Simiduia agarivorans SA1 = DSM 21679: one gene and its partners. The protein of the gene in region 1 interacts with the protein of each later gene in a pairwise test. Links are inferred from orthologs where the notes say so. Each region holds a gene or a part of one and is shown on either strand. Other genes may lie near its edges.

Region 1 (7,845 bases):
CAGTACCGGTCATGCCCGCCAGATTATTGTACAGTCGGAAATAATTCTGGAAGGTAATGGAAGCCAGCGTCTGGCTTTCGTTCTGAATGTGCACACCTTCTTTGGCTTCCAACGCCTGATGCAAACCTTCGGACAAGCGACGCCCCGGCATCGTGCGGCCGGTGTGCTCATCAATCAGCATGACCTGGCCGTCCTGCACAATATAATCCACGTTTTTCTGGAACAGGATCTGGGCTTTCAGTGCCGCGTGCACGTGGTGTAACAGCGTCAGGTTTGCAGCGGAGTAGAGGCTGTCTTCGGCCTGTAATAAACCGGCCTCAATCAACAGATCTTCAATCACCTGGTGCCCGTCTTCCGTCAATTCAACTACACGGGATTTTTCATCGTGCTGGTAGTGACCAGGGTCCGTTTCCGTGGGCGCTTTGAGTTTAGGAATAAGGGTATTGATGAGTTTATACAGCTCGGAGCTGTCTTCAGCGGCACCGGAAATAATCAACGGTGTTCGCGCTTCGTCGATCAGAATGGAATCCACCTCATCCACGATCGCAAAATTCAGCCCGCGCTGATACCGGTCTTCTTTCCGCAGCGCCATGTTGTCGCGCAGGTAATCAAAACCGTATTCGTTGTTGGTGCCGTAGGTAATATCGGACTGGTAGGCCGCGCGCTTCTCATCCGGGTCCTGCTGTGATCGAATCACACCCACAGACATGCCCAGCGCGTTGTACAACGGTGACATCCACTCCGCATCGCGCGCCGCCAGATAGTCGTTCACGGTAACAATGTGCACGCCTTTGCCGGAGATGGCATTCAGATAAGTCGCCAAGGTGGCCATCAGGGTTTTACCTTCACCGGTACGCATTTCGGCGATCCGGCCTTCATGCAGGGTAATACCACCGATTAACTGCACATCGAAATGGCGCATCCCCATCACCCGGCGCGAGGCTTCACGACATACCGCAAAGGCTTCTGGCAACAGCTCGTCGAGCGTAGCGCCGTCGTTGAAACGCTTGCGGAACTCCTCGGTCTTAGCAGAGAAATCGGCATCGCCCAGCTTTTCCATTTCTGGCTCGAGGGCATTGATCTGCTTGACCAACTTGCCCATACGTTTCAGTTCGCGATCATTTTTTGTGCCAAAAATGGCCTTCAGCATCTTGCCTAACATGTGAAATCCGGAATTTATAAAGGTTTCCCGCCCACTGGCGGTTAAAAAAGGTGTCAAGTAAACAGAAAGGCGCCTCAGGTTGCAAGGGCCCTAAAAAGGAGAAGGAGGTCAGCGAGCCGCGCGATGGATATAGGCGGCGGGATCCACGGCGCGGCCGTGCTTGTAGACTTCAAAGTGCACATGCGGGCCGGTAGAACGCCCACTGGTACCCATAAGAGCAATAACCTGCCCTTTCTTGACGATATCACCCACTTTGACCTTGAGCTCGGAATTGTGGGCATAGCGGGTTGAAAAGCCGTTGCCATGGTTGATTTCAACCAGATAGCCGTAACCCTGACGCTGGCTGGCCCAGGTCACCACACCGGCGGCTACCGAAATGATGTCTGAACCCATCTTGCCGGCGAAATCCACCCCTGAATGCCAAGCGACACGCCCGGTGAAAGGGTCTGTACGGCGACCAAAACGCGACGACATCCAGCCTTTACTGACCGGTCGACCGGCAAGGAATACATCGTTTTCCAGCTTGCGCTTGGCCAGTAATGTTTCAAGAATTTCCAGCTGCTGCTCACGGTTGGCAATCTGAGCCGTTAACTGATCAATAACGTCTACGAACTCCGGCGCCTGGTAGGCATCGCCCAAGGCGGCAGACTCAGGCCCACCCAATGCGGGCGGCTGGCTGAAATCAAACTCACCGGAATCGAGTTTTGCAATGGAGGTAAGGCGTTCACCCAGTGCGTCCAAGCGCACCAATCGCGCCTGCAGCTCAGCCACGCGTAAAGTAATCGCAGCAAGCTGCTGCTCGGCCTGTTGGCGGGTCAGCTCGATTTTTTCACGCTGGTCGGAAAGGTCATCGCGCCAGGCGCCTGCGGCTTCGGCATTGAACAGGTCGGCGCCTTCGCCTTTAGCCCACTCAAGCCCGGCCATCACGCCAACACCGGCAGGCAGACCCAATAAGCACACAGACACCAACGCGCGCGTCCACCCACCCAGCGTAAAGCTGCGGGTGCTACCATGGCGTTGGCTGACCAGTATGACTTTCATGCGATGGGTTAATACCTGCTCGTAAATGCCTTATTAGTATAGGTTATTCCGCGGCCAACAGGACCCTGAATCGGCCTGATGGAGCGGGTGCACAGACTAGCGGTTGAGCGCGCCCTGCGCTCGAATGGCCGTCACATTCGTAAGAAAAAATAGTACAAAAGTGGGTTATTTTTTCAAACCAACGGCCGAGCCTGGCAATGGGCAGAGGGAATATCGCACACTTAGGTACCAATTTCCAATGCCCGTCCACAGGCTCAGGAGAGGTTACATCGCCAGAATCGGCTTGATGTAGGAAATCGGCGCTTCTTTCTCATCTTCGAAAGTCACCACTTCCCAGGCATCCTGCTGCTTAATCAGCTCACGCAACACACGATTGTTCAGGGCATGACCCGATTTGTGCGCTTTGAATTCACCAATCAGGCTATTGCCCAACAGGTAAAGATCGCCGATGGCGTCTAACACCTTGTGTTTGACAAACTCATCTTCGTAACGCAGGCCATCTTCGTTCACCACCCGGTAATCGTCGACCACAATGGCGTTATCTACGCTGCCGCCCTTGGCCAGGCCTTTAGACCGCAGGTATTCAATTTCGTGCATGAAGCCGAAAGTACGCGCGCGACTGACTTCTTTAACAAACGATGTGCTGGAAAAATCGACGGCTGTCTTGAGCGTGCGACCGGTAAACACCGGATGATCAAAATCAATGGAAAATGACACTTTAAAGCCATTAAACGGCAAAAAAGACGCGATCTTGTCGCCATCTTCCACCACAACCGGGCGTTTGATGCGGATAAACTGCTTGGCCGCGTTCTGCTCTTCTATGCCTGCCGATTGAATCAGGAACACGAATGGCCCGGCACTGCCGTCCATAATCGGCACTTCGGCGGCGGAGACTTCAACAATGGCATTATCGATGCCCAGCCCCGCCATGGCACTCAACAGGTGCTCAACGGTAGAAATCCGAACGTCGCCCTTGATCAGGGTGGTCGACAGGGTGGTATCACCCACGTTTTCCGCTTTCGCCTCAATTTCTACAACCGGATTGAGGTCGGTACGGCGGAACACAATGCCCGCGTCTACTGGCGCAGGCTTCAAGGTCAGGTAAACCTTCTCACCTGTGTGCAGGCCCACACCGGTGGCACGAATTGGATTTTTTAAGGTCCGCTGCTTAATCATTCACTCACCATGAGGTTACATAGCACTCTAAGTACTACTGATTCCATAGGGATTCGCCGCAATACAATCCCGTCGCATCGCTCGCCCAACCTCCCCTAAAAGGGGTTAAAAAGGAGGCCGCGCTGACTCTACACCTGCCCTGGTGACAAAGCTCCCACCGGCCAGACTTGTTGCTGGCCGAGTCACTTCAACCATGACCTGTTCAGGCCAATCAACCCCTCCGGGCTGACCAAAACACCTGAAAACGGTCGCAAAGCGGCGAATCTTACCAAGAATAGACCGCGAAACCAATACTTAAGTTCCCTGTCAAGACAAACCCATCGGTCTGCCTCAGTCGGCCTGCCGGCGCAAAAACGCTGGAATATCAAACAATTCCATGTCTTTCTCCGGCGCTACCGCCGCATTAGTACCGCCATTAGCCGCCTGCTTACGCCGCTGATAGGTTGGAATATCCAGATCATCCGCCGACGCCGCGGGCTTGGTCTTGGCCGTATTATCGACAATGACCTTGGCTTTGGGCTGAGGCACTTCAACCGCTAACGGCTTCCCCAGGCCCGTTGCCACCACAGTGACGCGCAGCTCATCGGTCATCTCCGGGTCTATCACGGTCCCGACAACCACGGTGGCATCGGGTGATGCAAACTCACCCACGGTATCACCCACCTCGGTGAATTCGCCCAGAGACAAATCAATGCCCGCAGTAATATTGACGAGAATGCCCCGTGCGCCCTGCAGGTCCACATCTTCCAGCAGCGGGCTGCGAATCGCCGCTTCCGCCGCCTCGCGCGCACGGTTTTCACCGGTCGCACGGCCGGTACCCATCATCGCCATACCCATTTCACTCATGACGGTGCGCACATCCGCAAAGTCCACGTTAATCATGCCGGGGCGAATAATCAGATCGGCAATACCCTGTACCGCACCTTGCAACACGTTATTCGCCGCCTTGAAAGCGTCCAGAAGCGAGCATTTGGTGCCCAGAACAGACAGCAGCTTTTCATTCGGAATCGTGATCAAGGAGTCAACCCGCTCAGTAAGCTCGCGAATACCGGCTTCTGCGATGGCCATGCGCTTTTTGCCTTCGAAAGGAAACGGCTTGGTTACCACGGCTACGGTAAGAATGCCCATTTCGCGCGCCACTTCAGCCACCACAGGGGCGCCACCGGTACCGGTACCACCGCCCATTCCGGCAGTCACAAATACCATATCGGCGCCTTCCAGGATTTCTGCGATACGCTCGCGATCTTCCATGGCAGCCTGACGGCCCACTTCCGGATTGGCACCAGCGCCCAGACCCTTGGTCATGCTGTTACCGAGCTGCAGCACGGTTTTGGCGTCAATATCTTTCAAGGCTTGGGCATCGGTGTTCGCACACACGAATTCCACGCCTTCAATGTCACCAGCAATCATGTGCTTTACGGCATTGCCGCCACCGCCACCAATACCTACCACTTTGATTACGGCGTTTTGCGGTACGCTATCTACTAATTCAAACATTGTCATTCCCCTTTGTTGTACCGAAGTCTTTTATTAGCGTGTTACTGCAACGTTTACTTTGGGCATCGCCCTTAAAAATTTTCAGCCAGCCAAGCCTTGGTCCGGCTCCACCAGCTATTACCTTTATCTTTGGTTCCATTAACGGGTTTCCCTTCCTGTTGTTTCATGCCATAAAACAGCAACCCGACACCGGTTGAGTAAATCGGGTTGTTCACTATGTCACTCAAGCCACGCACATTCTGGGGTGCTCCCAGACGGACGGGCATGTGAAAAATTTCTTCAGCAAGCTCGACAACACCTTCCATTTTTGAGGTGCCGCCAGTCAGTACAATGCCCGCTGCCACCAAATCTTCATAACCACTGCGACGCAATTCTGCCTGTACCAACGTGAACAGCTCGTCGTATCGTGGCTCTACGACTTCCGCCAACGCCTGACGGGAAAGCTCACGCGGTTCCCGATCGCCCACGGAAGGTACCTTGATAGTTTCATCTGCACCGGCAAGCTTCGCCAGTGCACAGGCATATTTGATTTTGATTTCATCGGCGTGTGCCGTGGGTGTGCGCAATGCCATCGCAATATCATTGGTCACCTGGTCACCTGCAATCGGAATCGATTTAGTATGCCGGATAGAACCATCGGTAAATATTGCAATGTCCGTGGTGCCTCCGCCGATATCGACCAGACAAACACCCAGGCTCTTTTCATCTTCCGTCAACACCGCATAACTGGACGCCAACTGTTCCAGAATAATGTCGTCCACTTCCAAACCGCATTTGCGAATACATTTTTCAATGTTCTGCGCGGCATTAACAGCGCAAGTGACCAGGTGCACTTTGGCTTCGAGCCGGACACCGGACATTCCCAAAGGTTCGCGCACGCCTTCCTGATTATCGATCAGGTATTCCTGCGGCAGGATGTGCAAAATTTTCTGATCCGCCGGAATCGCCACCGCCTGAGCGGCATCAATGACCCGCTCAACGTCCTGATTGAAAACTTCCCGGTCCTTAATTGCCACAATGCCGTGGGAATTCAGACTGCTGATATGACTGCCCGCAATACCGGCATAGACCGAATCTATCTGGCATCCGGCCATCAGCTCGGCCTCTTCCACTGCGCGCTGGATGGAGTGCACCGTCGACTCGATATTGACGACTACGCCTTTCTTCAGTCCCGATGACTTATGCGAGCCGATGCCAACAATTTCCAGCTCGCCGTCAGCCGACAAGGCGCCAACAATCGCAACGACTTTTGACGTGCCGATATCCAACCCGACGATCATCCGGTTTTCATTTACCGGTGGCATGTGCTTATCCCCGTTTTGTATTGTTCCATAATGGTCTTCCTAAGTGCGATGCCGCACTTTTTATCCTGCATCGCGCCAGCTCACTGCGATGCCATTGTTATATCTCACATCAACTGCACTGACATTCGCCCAATGGGACCTGAGTTCGACGTCAAACACCTTGGCGAATCGTCTAATTCTTGTCTGCAATGACTGACGTCCAAATCGTATGGCAACACCGTCTGCCAAACTCACCGTCCAGCTGCCCCGCGCATCGACTTCGATACTGGCCAAACGCAGATCGCGGGCGTACATCAACTCGGCAATGGTCTGATAGTACTGCAGCATTTTTTCCAGATTCTCCGGCGCCGCAACCAAGGTCGGCAATCCTGACAACTGATACATCGCCGCATCTGATTCAATCAGTTCACCACGGACATTCACATAACCAGTACTGCCCCAGCGCGCAATAGGCTTTTGCTCTTCAATCTCAATCACTAACCTGTCGGGCCACTTGCGCCGAATAGATACCCGATCTACCCAGGCGTCTTGCTCGATGCTGTGTTGCAGCGCCGCAATATCAAGCGCCCAGAAGCCCGTATTTATCTGCTCGCCGATCAGATTTGCTATCTGCTCGCGCGCCACCCATTTGAACGGGCCTTCAATGGTGACTTCCTGCACCGGTCTGTCCCAGATCACCAACGCTTCTTGCACCATCATGGGTGTAAGCCATGCCAGCGCGGAGACCAGCACAAGCATCAGGCACAAGCGGCGAATCAGGCCCGGTCGCTTGACACTTTCCTGCTTGGCTTTTGCACCACGCCGACGCTCACTCATGCGTGAATCGCATCCTGCAATATGTTGCACACCAGACTTTCAAAACTGTAGCCCGCCTGCTTCGCCGCCATCGGTACCAACGAGTGGTCTGTCATGCCGGGCACCGTATTCACTTCCAACATATAGAAATTGCCGGCGCCATCGGCCATCACATCGACCCGCCCCCAGCCTTTGCAGCCAATCGCCTTAAAGCCTGCCATTGCGAGCGCTTTAAGCTCGGCTTCTTTGGTTTCATTCAGGCCACAGGGGCAGATATAGCGCGTTGCGTTAGATATATATTTTGCGTCGTAATCGTAAAAGCGGTTGGCGGCCTCCAGTTTGATCGGCGGCAATACTTCGTCGCCTAAAATGGCCACGGTATATTCAGCACCCTCTATTAACCGTTCGACAATGACTGTGGCATCCAGCGACAGCGCCGTTTGCAGCGCGACCTTAAATTCAGCCAACGACTCGACCCGCGACATGCCAATGGAAGAGCCTTCATGGCTGGGCTTTACCATCACTTTGCCGCCCAGTTCTGCCAGTATTGTCGCCAGATCCGAATCTGCATTCACTATCCGGTAGTCGGGTGTCGACAAACTCTCGCCACGCCAAATCTGCTTCGTGCGCCATTTATCCATGGCAATTGCAGACGCCTGTACACCACTGCCGGTGTAGGGAATACCCATAAAATCCAATAGCGCCTGCATCCGTCCATCTTCACCGCCCGGACCATGCAGAGCGATAAATGCCACATCGATCGCAGCCTGCTGGATTAGACCGATCGCATCCTTCGCCGTATCAATTTTCACCACATCCAGACCCGCACTGTTCAATGCGTCAGCAATCGCCGTGCCGGACTTGAGGCTC
Region 2 (6,689 bases), 2.9 Mb from region 1 along the record:
AAGCACTGGCCACTGATTTTGACGGTTTACGGGTTGTGGGCACTGCACCGCAAAAAGCCGGTGTGCTCAGTTTCCTGATGGACGGCGGGCACCCGGCCGATGTGGGATTCCTGTTGGATCGACAGGGTATCGCCATCCGCACCGGCCATCACTGTGCCGAGCCTCTGATGAACCGTTTGGGTGTGCCGGGGACGGCGCGTGCGTCTTTTTCTATATACAATCGGCTTGACGAAGTGGATGCGCTTTTCGCGGCGCTCGACAAAGTCAGGTTTATGCTGGCGTGAGGTAATACAGTGAGTGTTGCGACGTTTGATCCCAATGCCCCCGTTATATCAGTAACCGACAAGGCGGCCCGCCACTTTGTCAGCAAGCTGCAATCGCAGGGTGGCAAGCTGGTCCGCTTGTCGATAAAGAACAGCGGATGCACCGGTTTTGCCTATGTACTGGATACCGTGGAATCCGCCGAGCCCGGTGATCATCTGGTGCAGGTGTCGCCTGAATTGCAGCTGGCTGTCAGCCCGGAAGCTGTTCCGGTGATTCGCGGCACGGAAATCGATATGGCCATTGAGGGGGTGAATCGCGTCATCAAGTACCACAACCCCAATGTGGTGGCTGAGTGCGGTTGTGGTGAAAGCTTTTCGGTGCAGGAATAATGCAGCAGCAAATGGTGGTAACCCGCCGGCAGACGCCTGCGCGCAGAGTGCCGTCTGGCGTGCCGGTAGACATTCCGGAAGGCGAGTTCGTCAATATCCGGCAAAGCCTGGGCGGTAACTACACGGTTACCTGGCAGGGCAATATGTTGCGCATTGACGGGACGGATGCCGACGCCATTGGCTGTGAGCCGGAGAAGCTCGATTTTACCGATGATGGATCCGGTCGGGTCCAGGAAGCACAGGTGTGGGCGGCGCTGGAGACCATTTACGACCCCGAAATACCCATTAATCTTGTCTCGCTCGGCCTGATTTATAAGGTCGAAGTAGAAGGGGGGCAAGTGAGTATCGATATGACGCTGACGGCCCCTGGCTGCGGTATGGGGCCTGTCTTGGTGAGCGACGTGGAGTACCGCGTCGGCAAGGTGCCAAACGTGGCGAAGGTGGTGGTCAATCTGGTGTTTGATCCGCCCTGGTCGCGCGAGATGATGAGCGAAGAGGCTCAGCTGGAAGCCGGCCTGTTTTTTTAATTCTGGATAGACACTGTCATGACCCTGCCCGCTGTAGACGACATACTGGAAGACCTGGCGTTTTTCGACGATTGGGAAGAGCGCTACAAATACATCATTGATCTGGGTAAGGCCTTGCCTGTGATGTGCGACGCGCTGAAGACCCCCGAGCGCCTGGTCAAAGGCTGCCAGTCCAATGTGTGGATAGAACCACGGGTTGAAGCGGGCAAATTACAGTTCCTGGCAGACAGCGACGCGGTGATCGTCCGCGGGCTGGTGGCGCTGGTGCTGGCGGCTTATAACGACCGGGCCCCGGCCGAGATCCTCGCGTTTGATATCGATGGCTACTTTGCCCGACTCGATCTGGAGCGGCACCTGAGTCCGACCCGTGGCAATGGCCTGCGGGCCATGGTGGCCCGGATCAAAACCCTGGCGGCGGCCGCTGCGTAGAATCTGACCCCATCCATACAAAATCCCCAGAAACCCGCGTATAATCGGCGGGTTTTTAGTATGGGAAAGCTGTAAATCGCGAGTTTATGGCGTTTTCCGCAATTTCCAACAAACTGAAGTCTATTTCGGAGTTTTAAATGGCCGTTGAACGTACCCTGTCCATCATCAAGCCAGATGCTGTAGCCAAGAATGTAATCGGTGAGATCTACACCCGTTTCGAGAAGGCTGGCCTGAAAGTGGTGGCCTCCAAGATGAAACACCTGTCCAAAGCTGAAGCTGAAGGCTTCTACGCCGAGCACAAAGAGCGCGGTTTCTTTGCTGACCTGGTGGCCTTCATGACCTCTGGTCCTGTCATGGTGCAGGTGCTGGAAGGTGAAGGTGCGGTGTTGAAAAACCGTGAGCTGATGGGTGCAACCAACCCCAAAGAAGCGGCGGCCGGCACCATTCGCGCGGATTTTGCAGAGAGCATCGATGCGAACGCCGTTCACGGTTCTGACTCTACAACCTCTGCTGCGCGTGAAGTTGCCTATTTCTTCGCCGTAACTGAAATCTGCCCACGCTAATCGCGGGTAGTCGTTGAGGTGAATCCCATGGTTGAAGTGCAGGAAGTCGCAAGCGTACCGGCAAAAACGAATTTGCTGGGTTTGTCGCAATCGAAAATGGAAGCGTTTTTTGAGTCCATTGGCGAAAAGCGCTTCCGTGCCCAACAGGTATTGAAATGGATTCACCAGCTGGGAGTGGTCGACTTTGACGAGATGACCAATATCAGCAAGGATCTCCGCAACAAGTTGAAAGATGTTGCGGAGATTCGTTTCCCCGAAGTCATGAAGCAGCTTGACTCGGTGGACGGTACCCGCAAATTCCTTATCAAGGTTGAAGGTGGCAGTGCCGTTGAAACGGTGTTCATTCCGGACGGCGAGCGGGGCACCTTGTGTGTGTCATCACAAATCGGCTGTTCGCTCGACTGCAGTTTCTGCGCCACCGGAAAGCAGGGCTTCAATCGCGATCTGACCGCCGCTGAGATTATCGCGCAGGTTTGGATTGCGGCTAAATCCTTTGGTCAGTTGGGCGTAAATGGCCCGCGTAAAGTGACCAACGTTGTGTTGATGGGTATGGGCGAACCCTTGTTGAATTTCGACAATGTGGTGGATGCCATGAGCCTGATGATGCACGATAATTGTTATGGTATTTCGAAGCGTCGGGTGACGCTCAGTACGTCTGGTGTAGTGCCGGCGTTGGATCGCTTGGGCGAATACACCGATGCATGTCTTGCGATTTCCTTGCATGCGCCGAATGACGCACTGCGCAATGAATTGGTGCCAATTAACAAGAAATACCCGATTGCGATGTTACTCGACTCGGCCAAGCGCTACATTGAGCAGCTGCCGGATACCCATCGCAAAATAACCATCGAATATACCCTGATCGATCATGTGAATGATCGGCCAGAGCATGCGCATGAACTGGCTGAATTGTTACGCGACGTGCCGGTCAAGATCAACCTGATTCCATTCAACCCTTTCAGTCAGTCGGATTACAAGCGCGTGAGCAACAATGCCTTGCGCCGGTTCCAGACCATCCTGATTGAATCGGGTTATGTCACCACGGTACGTACCACGCGTGGCGACGATATTGACGCTGCCTGCGGTCAGTTGGCCGGTAGCGTAAATGATTTGACCCGGCGGGCGGAACGCTATCGCCGGCAGATGGCGCAGCAGGAAGAAGCTGTGAGAATTGTAGGAAACTAGCCGGAGTGTACATGCAAAAAGCAATGTTTTTCGCGGTCCTGGTGTTGGCTCTGTCGGGCTGCATTACCACCATGGAAAAGGATGTTTCCAAGCCAAACCCGGAAAAGGCGTTGGCGACGCACGTCAAGCTGGGGTTGGGCTACATTGGCGAGAAAAATCTTGATTCCGCACGCTTTCATTTGAATAAGGCGTACGAGCTGGATTCAGACGATCCGGGCATGCTGAATGGCCGGGGCTTGTTGTACCAGTTGGAAGGCGAGCCGGAATTGGCTGAAAAGCACTTTAAGCAGGCCTTGCGCAAGAATCCCTCTTTTACGCAGGCCAGATTGAATTACGCTACCTTCCTGTTCAACCATGACCGGTTTCAGGAGGCCTATGACCACTATCAGAAGGCCAGTGAAGACCTGAACTATGAGCGCCGGGCCGTGTGTTTGTATGGCGTTGGTGTGTCCGCGTTAAAGCTGGATCGCGAGGAGCGAGCTGTCGCTGCGTTTGAACACGCTGTACTGCTGCAACCCTCTTTGGCCGCGGCGCATCTGGAGCTGGCCGAGTATCATTTAAAAGAGAAGCGGTACGCGGAAGCCAAGCGTTCGTTAAACCAATTTGAACGTTATGCAAAAGCGTCATCTAGAAGTCTCTGGGTGGGTATCCAGATCGAGCGGATTTTCGGTAACAAGGACAAAGAGGCCAGTCAGGCGTTGTCGCTGAAGAATCTGTTTCCCTACAGCAAGGAATATCTGGAATATAAGAAAAGCAAGGAAAGCCGTTAAACCCAACAATAAAAACCACTACGGCCAAGACCATGATCAATCAAAATACGCCTGAGGCGGGAGATAACGCGAATCCCGCTGAGGCATTGCTAAGTCCGGGCGCGGCATTACAGCAGGCGCGAGAGAGCAAGTCACTGTCGCTGGAGACGGTGGCTAATGTATTGCGTATCAGTCGCGCCAAGCTGCAAGCGCTGGAATCCGATCAATATGCGGATATGCCTGCGGAGGCATTTGTGCGGGGCTATATCCGCGCTTACTGCAAGCTGGTTGGGTTGGACGAGGCTGAGATGATCGGTCGATACGAGGAATTCCTTGCCGCCAACCGCGAGGTGAGTCAGCTGGTGGAATCGCCACAGGTGACACCGGCGCAAATGTTTAAACCGGTGCTTGCACGGTTCTGGTTTGTGCCCTTTATATTGGTGGTACTGGTTGCAGGGTGGTTTTGGCTGCAACCAGAGCAGGCTCGTATGGACGAGAACAGGCCCGCACCGGTGTCAGCTCAAGTCGCAGTGCCGGATAGTGCGCAATCATCAGGCCCGGACGTGACGGTGTCGGCCGATGGGGCTGCACCGTTGGAAGATAAGGCGCCGGTCCTGCCGGATGAACGTCCACAGGGGGTTGAGCCCGCACAAACGCAAACGCCAGTGGTTACTCGCGATGCGGTAGAGCGCGATCCGACAGTTATTGGTGATGTACTCACAGTGGTATTTTCGGAAGAGTGCTGGTTTGAAGTCAGTGACGCAAAAGGCGACGTGCTGGCCGCAGATCTCAAGCAATCAGGCGACCGTGTGGAGTTGCGGGGCACCGCGCCGTTTAATGTGATGTTAGGTAACGCCAGGGCGGCCAGCGTGGTATTAAACGGACGTCCGGTGGATACCACGCCAAACGGCGCCAATCGCGCGTTGCGAATACAGGTTGAATAGTTGAGCCAGGGCTCAGGCGAGTAGTATATGCATTTTGAATCTCCCATTAAGCGTCGGAAATCCCGCCAGATCATGGTTGGCAATGTCCCCGTGGGCGGTGATGCACCGATTTCCATTCAGAGCATGACCAATACGGAAACCACCGATGTGCAGGCGACCGTTGCGCAGATTCAGCGTCTTGCGCAGGCCGGAGCTGATATCGTGCGGGTGTCTGTTCCCAGTATGGAAGCGGCGGAGGCTTTCGGTTTGATTCGAAAGCAGTCGCCTGTGCCACTCGTGGCAGATATCCACTTTGATTATCGTATCGCGCTGCGGGTGGCTGACCTGGGCGTTGATTGCTTGCGCATAAATCCGGGCAATATCGGTCGGGAAAAGCGCATTGAGGCTGTTGTTTCCAAAGCCAAGGATCTTGGCATTCCCATTCGCATTGGCGTGAATGCGGGGTCGTTGGAAAAAGATTTGCAGAAAAAGTACGGTGAACCTACGCCCGACGCGTTGGTGGAGTCTGCGCTGCGTCATGTTGAGTTCCTGGATCGCTACGATTTTCAGGACTTTAAAGTCAGCGTTAAAGCCTCTGACGTATTCATGGCCGTTGCGGCGTATCGCAAATTGGCCACTCAGATAGAACAGCCATTGCATCTCGGTATAACAGAAGCCGGTGGTTTCCGGTCTGGTACGGTAAAGTCCTCCATTGGACTGGGCTTGCTATTGATGGATGGCATAGGCGATACCATTCGCGTGTCGCTCGCTGCAGATCCGGTTGAAGAAGTGAAAGTGGGCTGGGATATGCTGAAAAGCCTGCGCCTTCGTTCCAAGGGCATTAACTTTATTGCCTGCCCAAGCTGTTCGCGCCAGAATTTCGACGTGGTTAAGACCATGAATGAATTGGAAAACCGCCTGGAAGATATTACCACCCCGATGGATGTGGCGGTGATCGGGTGTGTGGTCAACGGGCCGGGTGAGGCAAAGGAAGCCGACATCGGACTGGCCGGCGGTACACCCAATAATCTGGTTTATATTGACGGCGAACCCAACTCCAAGTTGAAGGCCGATAATCTGGTGGATGAGTTGGAGCAACTTATTCGCAAAAAAGCCGCCCAGAAAGCGGAACAAGACGCAGCGATTATTGCCCGCGATTGATGTTGGATGCTGCAATCAGGAAGTTGATGTGAAGAAGATTCAAGCGATACGTGGAATGAATGATCTGCTGCCGGCGCAATCCGGCCTGTGGCAGTACCTGGAAAATACAGTCTCCGATGTATTACGTCGGTATGCTTATCAGGAAATTCGTTTTCCCGTGCTCGAGCAAACGGAGCTGTTTAAGCGTTCTATCGGTGAAGTGACCGATATTGTGGAAAAAGAAATGTACACGTTTCTCGACCGCAATGAAGAAAGTGTGACCTTGCGGCCTGAAGGTACGGCCTGTTGTGTGCGGGCCTGTGAAGAACACGGGCTTTTGTACAATCAGGTGCAAAAGCTTTGGTACATGGGCCCCATGTTCCGCTATGAAAAACCGCAGAAAGGGCGTTTACGCCAGTTTCATCAGATCGGTATCGAAGCTTTTGGTATGCAGGGGCCGGATATTGATGCGGAAGTTATTATTCTTACCCACCGGTTGTGGAAGGAGTTGGGTGTTGCC
Region 3 (6,635 bases), 3.9 Mb from region 1 along the record:
AAGGGCGGACGGCCACTGGCAAACGCGGTCATCACGCCGCGCTGGTGCAGCGTGGCAATAGCCTTTCGGGTCGCAGGCTGCAGCTGCCCTTCGCGATCCAGCAAGGTGCCGTCGATATCAAAAAACACCAGGCGTATATCATCCGCCAGCGGGGTGCCGGCGGGCAGTGAGTCCAGCGCAATGGCCATAGGTCAGATTTGCAACCCGCCCTCGTGGCTCCACTCGCACCGCACAGAGATGCCCCCGCTGCCGGGGGCGTGATAGCTGCCGTTAGCCTCCCAGGTAAAGGTGTGGGTACCAGACAGTTCGGTTTCCAGGTGAACAGTGGCACTGACCCAGTACATGCGGGACAGCAGGTCTTCAAATTTCGCCAGCCATTGCTCCCACTCGTATTCCACCGCTTTGTAGGAGGCGCCGAAGTGCATTACATCGGTGTGGTAGAGGTTGTGCACGTCGGTCACGGGCAGGGAAAACATATCGCGGCACAAAAATGGCCAATCGTCCGCTTCAGGCAATGACATCATGGCACGGGCATTGACCTTGCGCCGTTGCTGGTCCCCAAGCGAACCGCTCACATCCTTGATGCACCCGTAGACGATGGATTCCTGATCGTTATGCATGACCTGTTTCCTGAAACTATTGCCCGAACTCTACCGCATATCCGGCACTGCCAACAACGACCGGGTTGCGCTTTTGCCAGTCGTCACCAGAACCAGCCACCCGACTCCAGATCTTCCCGGCAGCGGTTCAGCTGCGCCTGATAGGTCGCAGCCCGGGAGGACACTTTTTTGGCCACGTTTTTCAACCATTGTTTGTCACGGTAAGTGCGCCGGTTAAACCCGCCATGCCCCTCGTGATAGGCCAGGTACAGGTGGTAGGTATCGTTGGACTTTATCTTTGAGAGCCGCCCGCTCTGGTAGTTGTACCAGCCGATAAAATCGATGGCATCGGCAAAGTCATCGCGCGACGACCAGCTGTTGCCGCTGTTGTGCTGGTACCATTCCCAGGTTTCATCTTTGGCTTGCGAGTAGCCGTAGGCGCTGCTTTTGCGCGGACCGGGGATTACCCACAGGATTTTGGTACGGGGCGGTTTGGCCTTGGCCACAAAACGGCTTTCCTGATGCATCATGGCCATCATGGTCGGGATGGGCGATTTCCAGCGTTTTTCCGCTTTTTTGGCATCCTCATACCAATCGTCTTTTTCCTCAAAAATATCGCACAGATTGTCGGGGTTACTGGGCGGCGACGTGGCGCAACCCGAGGCCAGTATGACCGCCAACACCAATGCCGTGTGTTTTATCAGCGCCTGCCAACCAATCACGCCCCCGCCTCCCACTGAGTCAATTGATCCAGAAATGCCTGCTCATCCAGCACCGGAATACCCAACCCCTGCGCTTTGGTGAGCTTGGAGCCGGCCCCGGGCCCCGCCACCAGGCAGTGAGTTTTGGCCGACACACTGCCCGCCACCTTGGCGCCAAGCGCCAGCAATTTGTCCTTGGCCTGATCGCGCGTCATCTGCTCCAGCGTGCCAGTCAGCACCCAGGTCTGTCCGGCCAAGGGCAATGCGTCGCGTGCCGCGGGCTCGGTTTCAGCCCATTCAAACCCCACGGCAATGAGTTGCTGGATTTGCTCGCGGTGTTTTTCCGATTCAAAAAATTGCCGGATGCTCGCAGCCGATACCGGGCCAATATCCGGCACCGCCAACAGCGCGTCTTCGGAAGCGGTCATAATGGCCTCGAGCCCACCAAAATGCTGCGCCAGTGTGCGCGCGGTGGTCTCCCCCACTTCACGGATACCCAGCCCGAACAAAAATTTGGCCAGTGTGGTTTTTTTGCTGGCTTCCAGCGCGGCCAGAAGATTCTGCGCCGACTTCTCCCCCATGCGCTCCAGCCCCACCAGCTGTGCTTCGGTCAGAGAAAACAGATCGGCGACAGAGCTGATCAGCCCCTCATCCACCAGCTGCTCCACCAGCTTATCGCCCAACCCATCCACATCCATGGCTTTGCGCGAGGCAAAATGTTTAATGCCTTCTTTGACCTGGGCCGCACACAAAAGCCCGCCCGTACAACGCACGGCTGCCTCACCCTCAACCTGTGCCACCGGGGATTGGCACACAGGGCAGTTTTCCGGGAACTGCACCGGACGGGCATCCGCAGGCCGTTTGCTGGTAATCACCGATACCACCTGCGGAATCACGTCACCGGCGCGGCGCACAATCACCGTATCGCCCACCATCACACCCAGCCGCTCTATTTCATCGCGGTTGTGCAGGGTGGCATTGGACACGGTCACGCCGCCCACGAATACGGGCTGTAGACGCGCTACCGGCGTAATGCTGCCAGTACGACCCACCTGGAATTCAACTTCCAGCAATTGCGTCATTTCTTCCTGGGCGGGGAATTTATGCGCAATTGCCCAGCGTGGTGCGCGCGCCACAAATCCCAGCTGATTTTGCAATTGCCGGCTATTGACCTTGAAAACTATCCCGTCGATGTCATAGGGCAACGCCGCGCGTTTTTCGCCCAGGCGCGCAAAGTAAGCCAGGCAAGCATCGATACCGCTCACCGCAGCCATTTCGCGATTGATCAGAAACCCCCAACGCTGGAGTTGTTGCAATACATCCGTGTGTCGATCGGGAATATTCCCGCCTTCCACCACACCAATGTTGTAACAACAGAACTCCAGTGGCCGCGATGCGGTAATGCGCGCATCGAGCTGACGTAAACTGCCCGCCGCCGCATTGCGCGGGTTCACAAAGACTTTTTCACCGGCCGCACGGGCTTTTTCGTTGAGCGCCTCAAAGCCGGCTTTGGGCATGTAGATTTCGCCGCGCACTTCCAGCAGTGCAGGGAAATCACCGCCCATGAGCTTGAGCGGTACCGAGCCGATGGTGCGCACATTGGCAGTAATGTCCTCCCCTACCGAGCCATCGCCGCGCGTCGCGGCCTGGACCAGCAAACCGTTTTCGTACATCAGGCTGACGGCAATGCCGTCTAGCTTGGGCTCACAGGCAAACTCGATGGGTTCGGCGGACTTCAGCAAGCTTTGCAATCGCTTGTTGAAATCGCGCATATCCTCTTCGTTGAAGGCGTTGTCCAGGCTCAGCATCGGCAACTTGTGTTGCACTTGCGAAAACGCGGCCATCGGTTGCGCCCCGACCCGCTGGCTGGGGGAGTCAGCCGTGATCCAGTCCGGGTGTTCCGCTTCTATCGCCTGCAATTGTTGCATCAACCGATCGTATTCACTGTCCGGCAATTGCGGATCATCCAATACGTAATAACGGTAGCTGTGGTAATTCAGCGCTTGCTTGAGCTCTTCGTAGGTTTGTTTTTGGTCTGACATGAAGTTCCAGCGTTGTCGGTTATTTTATTTTCAGCGCCTGTAAAAAAGCCCGGTATTACCGGGCTTTATCGTCGCGCCTCAAGCCCGCGCCAGTTCCAGCTGGCGCTTGCGCTCGTATTCCGTCACCCGCGCCCGGTTGTGTTCCACCGTTTGTTGCGTGAGGGTCGATTGTTGTTCATCTTTCAGGTCGCCTTCCAGCGCTTCGGCAATCGCACGCGCAGTGGTCACCATGGCATCAAAGGCCGCAATCGCAGAGCCTTCCATGGGCAGCGTCATAAACATGCTGAGGCCGGGGGTTTCCAGCTCGTCAAATTTCTGCAAATCGAATACGCCGGGCTGCACCATATTCACCAGGCTGAACTGAATCGGGCCTTCGCCGTCTTCATCCTGATGATAATGAAAAATCTTGCGAGAGCCGAACCGCAGTCCAGCGCCAAGAATCGCATCTTTCACGGCGGGGCCGGCGAAAACTTCACCTTTGGGCGCCACCACACTGATCACATACACCTCTTCCGGTGCCGCATCGGCCAACTTTGGCTCCCGCCCGTGGGTATCGGCGTGGACCGCATCGGTTTTGCCGGAAAACAGCACCCGGTCGTAGGCATCCTCATCAATACCGTCATCGGCCGCAGGCTCCGGCGACTCGACCGGCACAGCCACGGCCGGATCGGCAGCTGCTGTGTCTTCGACGTCCGGGACCACTGGCGCGCCAATCGTAGGTTCAGTGCGACCATCAGCCTCGTCGTCCACATTCATCAATAGCGGCACATGCTGATCGAGATCCAGCTCTTCCTGGTGCTTGGGCTCGTGCTTGGGATCGACCGGGCGCGGCTTCTTGGGTGCAACTTTGGGCGGCGGCACATCCCGTTTGGAGACTACGCGCGCGCCGCCGTTGGGGAGCTCGCTGCCGTAGGCCGCCAGGTCTTCTTTATTGGTGCCCTTGTGCATGGACAAGGACATACGCATTTCATTGCGTTTGGCCGCGCGCATGCGGCGCAAGCCGTCGAGCAACACGCCAATGATCAGGCAGGCAATAATGACCGTTAGCCATTCACGCATGACGAAGTCCCTTCACCGCGTTGATTGGATATGGATTCATAACCAGTTATACCCGTTAAATTACCGCAATTATCAGGAGGCCGCCAGTTCGGCCGCCTCTTCCACATCAACCGTTACCAGACGCGACACGCCCGGCTCGTGCATGGTAACCCCCATCAACTGGTGCGCCATTTCCATGGCAATTTTGTTGTGGGTAATATAGATGAATTGCACGTGCGCGGACATTTCTTCCACCATGCGTGCGTAGCGCCCGACGTTGGCATCATCGAGCGGCGCATCCACCTCATCCAGCATACAGAAAGGTGCCGGATTCAGGCGGAAAATCGAGAACACCAGCGCAATGGCGGTCAGTGCTTTTTCCCCGCCCGAGAGCAGGTGAATGGTGCTGTTGCGCTTGCCTGGCGGGCGCGCCATGATCGCGATGCCGGTGTCGAGCAAATCCTCGCCCGTGAGTTCCAGATAGGCATGCCCACCACCAAAGACTTTGGGGAACAGCTCCTGCAAGCCGCTGTTCACCAGATCAAAGGTTTCCTTGAAGCGGGTGCGGGTTTCGCGATCAATCCGCCGGATGGCGTCTTCCAGCGTTTGCAGCGCTTCCACCAGATCGTCGTTCTGGGCATCCAGGTAGTGCTTGCGCTCAGACTCGGTTTTGTATTCGTCAATGGCCGCCAGGTTAATGGGGCCCAAGCGGGTTATGCGATTGCCGATCGTTTCCAGTTCGGACACCATCGGCGCCTCTTCGGCGTCTTCCGGCAAGGATTCAAGCAGCTGCTCGAGATCGAACTCTTCCTCTTTCAACTGGTTTTCCAGGCCTTGCTTCTGCACATCCAACGTCTGCGCCGCCAGTCGTTCCTGTTCCAGATTGGAGCGCACTTTCTGTACATCCTGTTCGGCGCGGTTGCGCTGCTGTTCTGCCGCGCGCAAATCCTGCTCGACGGTTTCTACCGCCTTGCGCGCTTCGCCCAGCTCCCGCTCCACTGACACCCGTTTTTCCAACAGGGCTTCCAGTTCGAGCTTGTATTCTTCAATCGGGTCGTGATTGTCGGCCAGTGCCGCTTCCAGCTGTTCGCGTCGCTCCGCCAGGCGCTGACTCTGTTCTTTCAGGCGGCTCATGCCGGACTGGATGGCTTGTAACTGGGTGCGCAGGGATTGCACCCGCATGGCCAGTTCGTGTGAGCGGTCTTTATCGTGGCGGGCTTTCTGGCGGGCCTGATCCAGCTTGGCACGGATGCCGTCGCGCTGGGTCATCAGCTCTTCGCGCCGGCCGGTATCGCGCTCCATCGCATCGATGGCCTCCTCCAGAATCATGCGCGCATCGGCCAGATTTTCCGCTTCCAGCTCCATCTGCTCGCGCGCTTCACCCACTTCTTCGGTGATGCGTTTTTTGCGATCCAGGATCTGTTCGACCCGCACCTGCTTGGCAGTGAGCTGGGATTTGATTTCGCCGTAGCGTTTATTGTGCTCGTCGAGGTTGCGACGCAGCTGCTCGCGGCTTTGTTCCAGTTCTTTCAGTCGCTCGCGCCCCAATGCCAGTTGTTCGGACTGGGTGCTCACTGTGTCGGTCAGCGTGGCAATTTCTGCGCCGATGTCTTCCAGTTCCTGTTTGCGCGCGAGCACGCCCGCCGTGGCATCGGTGTCGCGCACCACGCGCAACCAATTGGCACCGATCCAGATGGCGTCTTTGGTAATGACCGATTCGTGCGCAGCCAACTGCGGGCGCAACGCCAGCGCCTCGGCCAGGGTTTCAACCGCGTACACGGAGCCGATCAGGGCGTCGATGCCGTGCTCTGCATCCACAAAACTGCTGAGCAAGGTGGCTTTGGTGCCATTAACGGCAGACACACTGGCATGGGTATCCACCAGCACCAACTGGCCTTGCGTGAGGCTTTCCAGCACCCCGGCCACCTGATCCAGACCGTCGGCGCAAACCGCCTGCAGGTGGTTGCCCAGTACTGTCTCGATGGCCTTATCCCAACCATCGCGCACGCTCAGCCCCTCAGCCAGGCGTGGTTTGTCGGCCAGTTGATTGGATTCCAACCAACGGGTCACCGCCTTATTCTGCTCGCCGAGCGCGGCTTGCTGTAGCGCTTCCAACGACGCGTGGCGACCGCGCAGGGTTTGCAGGCGGGATTTGTGTTCGTCCAGCTGGTTGGCGAGGTCGTTGTTGCTCTCGCGCAGGTTGTTAATGTCTTCCACCACCTGTTCGGAACGGTCGCGGGCGGATTCGCCTTCCA

Evidence for each region.
Region 2: the proteins of ftsZ (region 1) and rlmN interact in binary tests that used the Escherichia coli proteins (3 or more experiments, as listed by UniProt). The link is inferred for Simiduia agarivorans SA1 = DSM 21679 from one-to-one orthologs.
Region 3: the proteins of ftsZ (region 1) and zipA interact in binary tests that used the Escherichia coli proteins (3 or more experiments, as listed by UniProt). The link is inferred for Simiduia agarivorans SA1 = DSM 21679 from one-to-one orthologs.

The regions. Positions count from the first base shown.
Region 1 is NC_018868.3:3,926,722-3,934,566, reverse strand. Bases 2,794-5,792 are described here. They hold ftsZ (cell division protein FtsZ), read right to left. Parts: upstream 4,877-5,792; coding sequence 3,710-4,876; downstream 2,794-3,709. Other genes in these bases: ftsA (cell division protein FtsA), read right to left, coding at 4,948-5,792; lpxC (UDP-3-O-acyl-N-acetylglucosamine deacetylase), read right to left, coding at 2,794-3,379. Outside these bases: preprotein translocase subunit SecA, read right to left, coding at 1-1,162; M5M_RS17535 (M23 family metallopeptidase), read right to left, coding at 1,271-2,203; more of lpxC, read right to left, coding at 2,468-2,793; more of ftsA, read right to left, coding at 5,793-6,180; M5M_RS17515 (cell division protein FtsQ/DivIB), read right to left, coding at 6,241-6,996; M5M_RS17510 (D-alanine--D-alanine ligase), read right to left, coding at 6,993-7,845. UniProt on the Escherichia coli protein: Essential cell division protein that forms a contractile ring structure (Z ring) at the future cell division site. The regulation of the ring assembly controls the timing and the location of cell division.
Region 2 is NC_018868.3:1,044,381-1,051,069, reverse strand. The notes cover bases 1,322-4,278. They hold rlmN (dual-specificity RNA methyltransferase RlmN), read left to right. Parts: upstream 1,322-2,199; coding sequence 2,200-3,357; downstream 3,358-4,278. Other genes in these bases: M5M_RS04705 (RodZ domain-containing protein), read left to right, coding at 4,160-4,278; pilW (type IV pilus biogenesis/stability protein PilW), read left to right, coding at 3,369-4,127; ndk (nucleoside-diphosphate kinase), read left to right, coding at 1,747-2,172; M5M_RS04725 (SufE family protein), read left to right, coding at 1,322-1,609. In the rest of the region: M5M_RS04740 (aminotransferase class V-fold PLP-dependent enzyme), read left to right, coding at 1-284; M5M_RS04735 (HesB/IscA family protein), read left to right, coding at 294-653; putative Fe-S cluster assembly protein SufT, read left to right, coding at 653-1,180; more of M5M_RS04725, read left to right, coding at 1,199-1,321; more of M5M_RS04705, read left to right, coding at 4,279-5,050; ispG (flavodoxin-dependent (E)-4-hydroxy-3-methylbut-2-enyl-diphosphate synthase), read left to right, coding at 5,078-6,190; hisS (histidine--tRNA ligase), read left to right, coding at 6,219-6,689.
Region 3 is NC_018868.3:70,479-77,113, reverse strand. The notes cover bases 2,412-5,314. They hold zipA (cell division protein ZipA), read right to left. Parts: upstream 4,402-5,314; coding sequence 3,421-4,401; downstream 2,412-3,420. Other genes in these bases: smc (chromosome segregation protein SMC), read right to left, coding at 4,474-5,314; ligA (NAD-dependent DNA ligase LigA), read right to left, coding at 2,412-3,342. In the rest of the region: M5M_RS00350 (HAD family hydrolase), read right to left, coding at 1-188; M5M_RS00345 (hypothetical protein), read right to left, coding at 192-620; M5M_RS00340 (transglycosylase SLT domain-containing protein), read right to left, coding at 704-1,321; more of ligA, read right to left, coding at 1,318-2,411; more of smc, read right to left, coding at 5,315-6,635. UniProt on the Escherichia coli protein: Essential cell division protein that stabilizes the FtsZ protofilaments by cross-linking them and that serves as a cytoplasmic membrane anchor for the Z ring.